3 regions of the Veillonella sp. oral taxon 780 str. F0422 genome follow, and region 3 is predicted to be linked to each of the others. Evidence: riboswitches for the same ligand, from Rfam matches in the RefSeq annotation. Region 3 holds a riboswitch; each other region holds the start of a gene.

Region 1 (2,272 bases), on a different contig from region 3:
GGAAATTAGACGATCCCCACTGGTGGCAATCATCACAGGGTCTAACACATAGGGTACTTTTGGATCTATGTAGGCTCCGATTAGTTCCATCATTTCTGCTGTGGCTAACATACCCGTTTTCACTGCTTCTGGAACAATATCTGTAAATACGGCTTGCAATTGTGCTTCAATCATAGAAAGGTCCATGTGCGCAATTTGCGTCACACCTCTTGTGTTTTGTGCCACCACGGATGTAATAACAGCCATCCCATAGACATGACGACTTTGAAAGCTTTTTAAGTCCGCCATCACCCCTGCACCACCTGTTGGATCTGTTCCTGCAATCGTTAATGCTCTATGTAATTTCATAGGTATCTCCTTTACTAGTAACAAAAAAGAACCAATCCTTTGGACGGTTCTTATACAATGTCTAGTATTCGATGCCATCCACTTTCCTACGCCAGCATTATCTGGTTCAGGTCTAGGGTTTTGACACTCATCAATCTCAGCATAAGCACCCCTAGTGGTTCTTATATTAATTTAGTTATAACATGAAATATACTCTAATGCAATACAATAAATTACAGCTAAGCTACTTTCACTAGAAGATATTTCCTCTCAATATAGACATTCATATATCCTATATATTTCATATGATACATTACATTCACCTATATATTGCTATTGACGTAGTATCATTCAATTCGTATAATACATCTGTAAGGGGTGCTCACTAAAGTGGGCTGAGAAGTGGCTATGTGCTACTAACCCATAACCTGATTTGGATAATGCCAACGTAGGGATATATTAGTATATTTTTGTAGTACCTATACAAACACATAAGGACACATTACCACATGGTTCCTGTTTGCAATACTAGGTATCTTAAGAATATCTATCATCTACAGGCTAATCGTTTCAGATTAGTCTTTTTTGTTCCTACTGGCATAGTTAGGAGTATTCATGAGTGATTCAAAACTTTCATCATCGCGGTTGTCCCTCATTTGGTTCGGCGCCGCTCTTTCTATTGCGGAAATTATGACGGGCACCTATTTTGCGCCCCTAGGATTTTCCGACGGCCTATTAGCCATCATCATCGGTCACGTCATCGGTTGTTTGTTATTATTTGGTGCAGGACTCATCGGCGCTCGTGAACACATGAGTTCTATGCAAACTGTATCCACTGTCTTTGGCAATGGAGGCATGAAATTATTTTCCATTTTAAACGTTCTACAACTGATTGGTTGGACCGGTATTATGATTTATGACGGTGCTCTTGGTGCCGTAGAGTTATGGAATCTACCATTCACTGCGTGGACTTTCATTATCGGTGCTCTCATCATTGTATGGCTCTTCATTGGTATCCGTAACATGGGCTATATCAACAGCATCATGGGCTACGGCTTAGGTATCCTCTGCATCTATTTATTGATTAGCTTGTTACAAGAAAGTTCCATTCATAGCCAAGGAATCATCACTGATGAAATGACTTTCACAGCGGCTTTGGAATTATCTATCGCTATGCCATTGTCTTGGCTTCCATTGATTAGCGATTACACTCGCTTGTCCAAGAACCCTGTGGCAGGTACTGCATCTAGTGCCATTGTATATGGCATCACAAGTTCCGTTATGTATGTGTTAGGCCTAGCAGCTGCCCTCTATACAAATGAAAGCAACATTGCAAAGGTTCTACTTCATGCTGGTTTAGGATTTGGTGGGTTAATTATCATCGTATTCTCTACTGTCACAACTACTTTTATGGATGCCTTATCTGCTGGTATTTCCTCTGAAAGCTTGCAGACTAAATATTCTGGTCGTACCATCGGTATTATCATTACCGTCATCGGCACCATCGGTGCATCCATCTATCCAATGGATAATATCATTCCTTTCTTATATATGATTGGATCCGTGTTTGCCCCAATGATTGCTATTTTATTAACTCACTATTTCTTTTTGCGCAAATGTCCGCGCCTTGACCATGGACCTAGTTTGTATATCATTTGTTGGGCGTCTGGTACTTATATGTACCATCAATTCCTTGACAGCAACCCATTCTTAGGGGCTAGCCTATCTACTATCGTAGGAACAGCATTAGCAACCATTGCAACGGCCTATATCATTAGCCTAATTTCTAAAAAGAAAAAAGAAATATAACCGCTTACTATACTATTTAGTGCGTATATAAGCACTCATTATTTCATTATACACTTTACAATAACTTCACAAATCAAAACAGGAGCATTCCTTCTATGAAAGGTAGCTCCTGTTTTCATTTTAATATATTAATTAT
Region 2 (2,272 bases), on a different contig from region 3:
AAGTGAGAGCCGTCCTGTGGTAGTATTATTTGGAACGGGGTATGGTATGACGAAAGAAACAATGGAAGATTTCGATTATATCTTAGAACCCATCTATGGACATGGTGAGTACAATCACCTTTCAGTTCGTAGTGCCGTATCAATTATATTAGACCGCTTGCGAGGCGAAGCGTGGTGGAATAAATAGGAGGACACAATGTCAGGACATTCTAAATGGTCAAATATTAAACATAGAAAAGGTAAAAATGATGCGTTGAAAGCAAAAGTTACTACAAAAATTAGTCGTGAAATCACAGTAGCTGTGAAAGCTGGTGGTACAGATCCAACAGGTAATATGCGCTTGAAATTGGCGTTGCAAAAAGCTCGTGAAAATAACATTCCTAAGGATAATATTCAACGTGCCATCGATAAAGGTGCCGGTGCAGGGGATGCGAACAACTACGAAGAAATTACCTATGAAGGATACGGCCCAGGCGGTGCTGCCATCCTTGTAGAAGTGATGACAGATAACCGTAACCGTGCAGCAGCTGATGTGCGTCATGCCTTCTCCAAACGTGGCGGTAACCTAGGTGAAAGTGGCTCCGTTAACTGGATGTTCAAACGCAAAGGTGTATTCGTGATTCCACAAGAAGGCAATGATGAAGAAACATTGACATTATTGGCTCTTGATGCTGGCGCAGAAGACATTAAAGTAGAAGACGATGTATTCGTTATCTACACATTGCCAGATGATTACGATGCCGTAGAAGCTGCCCTAGCAGAAGCATCCATCGCCACAGATATGGCACAGATCACAATGGTTCCAGATACAAATATGGAATTAACCGGTGATGATGCAGTGAATATGCAACGAGTACTAGACATGCTGGAAGACTTGGACGATGTACAAGATGTGTATCATAATGCCATCATGGATGAGGAAGAATAATTTCCTATAAGATTCCACCATTCCATGATATACTATAAGTAAGTAAATATTTTAGAATTGCAAGGGAGCCTATGTAATAGGCTGAGAAAGGACTTTGAAGTACCTGACCTTTTGACCTGATCGGGATCATGCCCGCGTAGGAAGCACGCTGACATATGTGGGTATCGATGTAATGTCGATACCTTTTTGTGTATAGAGTACCCCAAATAGGCTCCTTTGTAATGAAAGGAGCTTTTTATGTTTTACACACAAATGCAAGCAGCCCAAAAAGGCATTGTTACCGACGCGATGAAAGTGGTAGCAGAAAAAGAAAACATGGATGTTGAAGTATTACGAGACCTAGTAGCAAAAGGACATGTAACGATTCCATGCAACAAGCATCACACGGCTTTACAACCAGAAGGAATCGGACAGAAGTTACGTACAAAAATCAATGTGAACTTAGGGACATCTAAAGATTGCACAGACTACGAAGAAGAGATGAAAAAAGTTCATCATGCAGTAGCATTAGGGGCTGAATCTATTATGGACTTGTCTACACATGGTGATACAAAGGTATTTCGCCGTCTATTGACAAAGGAATGTCCCGTTATGATTGGTACTGTGCCAATCTATGATAGCGTTATCCATCATCAAAAAGATTTAGGAGAATTGACAGCTGAAGACTTTATTTCTACCATACGTTTTCATGCAGAAGATGGTGTAGATTTTGTTACCTTGCATTGTGGTATTACACAACATACAATAGAGCAAATTAAACATCACAAACGGAAATTAAATATTGTTAGTCGTGGTGGTAGTTTAGTCTTTGCTTGGATGTCTATGACAGGTCAAGAAAATCCTTTCTATGAATACTATGATGAAATCTTGGACATTTGTGCAGAATATGACATGACCATTTCTCTTGGCGACGCCTGCCGTCCTGGTTGCTTAGCAGATGCTACAGATATCTGTCAAATTGAAGAACTTGTTCGACTTGGGGAGTTGACAAAACGAGCTCGCGAACGTGGTGTACAAGTGTTAGTGGAAGGTCCTGGTCATGTACCATTGAATCAAGTGCAAGCCAATATGGAAGTGCAACAAACGATCTGCGATGGGGCCCCGTTCTACGTATTAGGTCCATTGGTAACAGATATTGCACCAGGCTATGACCATATTACAGCTGCCATTGGTGGTGCTGTGGCAGCCATGCATGGGGCAGCCTTCCTTTGCTATGTAACACCAGCGGAACACTTAGCGTTACCTGATGAAAACGATGTGAAAGAAGGCATTATGGCTTTCAAAATCGCAGCCCATGCCGCAGATATTGCAAAAGGGATTCCGAATGCACGAGATCGCGATGAC
Region 3 (2,272 bases):
TTTAAAAAATCTGGCGTCTTCTATCAAATGGCACGGACCGCATCTTTAACAGATGATGTGACAGGTACCATGCCTCCGTTTGATAAATGCATTGTATATGGACCAAAACAACCACATGCAGTAGCGGATGCCATTATGAAAGCAACAGGTGCTTATGGGGCTTGTGTAGCGGACGTGAATGATTTAAAACGAGCTGCTATCTTAGGCCATAGCCGTGGATTAAAACCACAACAAATTGCGCAAATTTTGATCGATAATCCATTTGGCAATGATAGCCAAATGACACCTATCGTTGTGATTAAAAATTATGCCTCTGTGTCTGCACGGAGACGATAAAAATTGTTGATACTTCGGCTTGCAAATTGAGTCGTATCAGCGTATACTGAAAGAGAACTTTGGGGAGCCTACTGGCTGAGAGTAAACGAAAGTTTTGACCCATAACCTGATTTGGATAATGCCAACGTAGGATAAGTTTGATTCGTCATACTGAGGACATCCAACAGGATGTCCTTTTTTGTGCCTTTTATAGGATGGTGTATCGTATAGGGGTACAGAATAAAGGTACATCTAAGTGGATGTACAAGTGAAATAGAATAGTGAGACGATAGAGTGCTATAGCATGAAGGGGCATACCACCGCGGGTATGGTTTTTCGTGCTGTTTTTTTATACTAGTATGTGGTGAAGGAGCCATGACGGATAATTGGTATGATACTAGTTTGAAATAGGTATATAGCAAACGCTATAGTTAGGAGGATATGATGAAAGTAAATGGAGCAACTTATCATTATGAGGGGCAAACAGTGCAAGAAGTACTGGCAGCCCTAGCGTTTCGAATGGATCGCATCGTAGTGGAATATAATGGGAAGATTCTTTCTAAAGCAGACTGGGAATCGACTCGTGTGAGTCCTGCAGACACAATGGAAGTAGTAACCTTTGTAGGAGGTGGCTAAATGGTATCTTTACAAGATAAAAAAGTTCTGCTCATCGGTGTAGGCGGTGTTGGTTCTCATGTGGCAGTGGCATTGTGCCGTGCTGGAATTGGTCAGTTAGAAATTGTAGACTTCGACGTTGTGGATGAAAGCAATTTAGGCCGTCAATATTATGAGGTGAATGATGTAGGAGTTTTAAAAGTGGAGGCTATGAAAGGCCATCTCAATCGGATGAATCCAAACTGTGAGGTCATCGTCCATAATGAATGCCTCACACCAGAAAGATTATCTGAATTAATCGATGGCTATGACATGGTCGTAGAAGCAGTGGACAAGGCTGTCACAAAAGCATGGATGACAGAAGTGATTCTAACTCATCCTACAGAACCCTTATTAGTAGGCTGTTCAGGTATGGCAGGTTGGGGGGATAGTAATGGTATCCGCCGTGAACGGAGACACCATCGTTGGTATCTATGTGGCGATGGAGTGAGTGATATCGATTCTATCGGAAAAATTACTGCGGCTCGTGTCATGGTTTGTGCCGGACATATGGCAAATGCCGTCATTCAATTATTACACGGAGAAGATATTGATTAAGGAGGAACCTATGACACGTTCAGTAAAAGATATGGAAACACAAGATACATGGACCTTAGGGGGACATACATTACATTCTCGATTTATCTTGGGGTCTGGTAAATTTTCTATCGACTTAATCGAGGCTGTCCTAGAAGAAGCGGGCGCAGAAATGATTACCTTAGCCCTACGTCGTGCGGTAGGTGGAGAAGTGGAAAATATCCTAGATGCTATCCCAAAGGATACTATCTTAATCCCTAATACGAGTGGCGCTAGAGATGCTGAAGAAGCGGTGCGTATAGCAAGATTATCCCGAGCTACAGGTTGTGGAGATTTTGTAAAAGTAGAAATTATGAAAGATTCAAAATATTTATTGCCACATAATGGGGAGACCATTAAAGCTACAGAAATATTAGCAAAAGAAGGATTCATCGTTATGCCATACATGTATCCAGACTTAGAAGTGGCTCGTGATTTGGTGAATGCTGGAGCCGCTGCGGTGATGCCGTTAGCGGCGCCAATTGGATCTAATCGTGGATTGCAGACAAAGGAATTTATCAAAATTTTAGTGAATGAAATTGATTTGCCTATCATTGTAGATGCTGGTATTGGTGCTCCATCCCAAGCAGCAGAAGCTATGGAAATGGGCGTAGCTGCGATCATGGCAAATACAGCCGTAGCTTCTGCGGGCCATATTCGAGGTATGGCGAAAGCATTTGGTTTAGCCATCCAAGCAGGACGATTGGCCTATTTGTCAAAATTAGGG

What was found. Region 3 has a riboswitch for thiamine pyrophosphate ahead of thiS (sulfur carrier protein ThiS). Riboswitches for the same ligand answer to the same signal wherever they lie in the genome.
Region 1: another riboswitch for thiamine pyrophosphate. It lies ahead of cytX (putative hydroxymethylpyrimidine transporter CytX); the one in region 3 lies ahead of thiS (sulfur carrier protein ThiS).
Region 2: another riboswitch for thiamine pyrophosphate. It lies ahead of thiC (phosphomethylpyrimidine synthase ThiC); the one in region 3 lies ahead of thiS (sulfur carrier protein ThiS).

What each region holds. Positions count from the first base shown of each region.
Region 1 covers NZ_AFUJ01000059.1:15,067-17,338, forward strand. The annotation lists gene thiD (bifunctional hydroxymethylpyrimidine kinase/phosphomethylpyrimidine kinase) at 1-348, opposite strand, end outside; TPP riboswitch at 415-511, opposite strand; TPP riboswitch at 692-799, shown strand; gene cytX (putative hydroxymethylpyrimidine transporter CytX) at 943-2,136, shown strand; gene HMPREF9200_RS07070 (DNA repair protein RecO) at 2,269-2,272, opposite strand, start outside.
Region 2 covers NZ_AFUJ01000001.1:16,074-18,345, reverse strand. The annotation lists gene HMPREF9200_RS00100 (RNA methyltransferase) at 1-187, shown strand, start outside; gene HMPREF9200_RS00095 (YebC/PmpR family DNA-binding transcriptional regulator) at 197-928, shown strand; TPP riboswitch at 980-1,088, shown strand; gene thiC (phosphomethylpyrimidine synthase ThiC) at 1,166-2,272, shown strand, end outside.
Region 3 covers NZ_AFUJ01000005.1:211,230-213,501, forward strand. The annotation lists gene HMPREF9200_RS01220 (coenzyme F420-0:L-glutamate ligase) at 1-336, shown strand, start outside; TPP riboswitch at 387-486, shown strand; gene thiS (sulfur carrier protein ThiS) at 760-951, shown strand; gene thiF (sulfur carrier protein ThiS adenylyltransferase ThiF) at 952-1,527, shown strand; gene HMPREF9200_RS01235 (thiazole synthase) at 1,559-2,272, shown strand, end outside.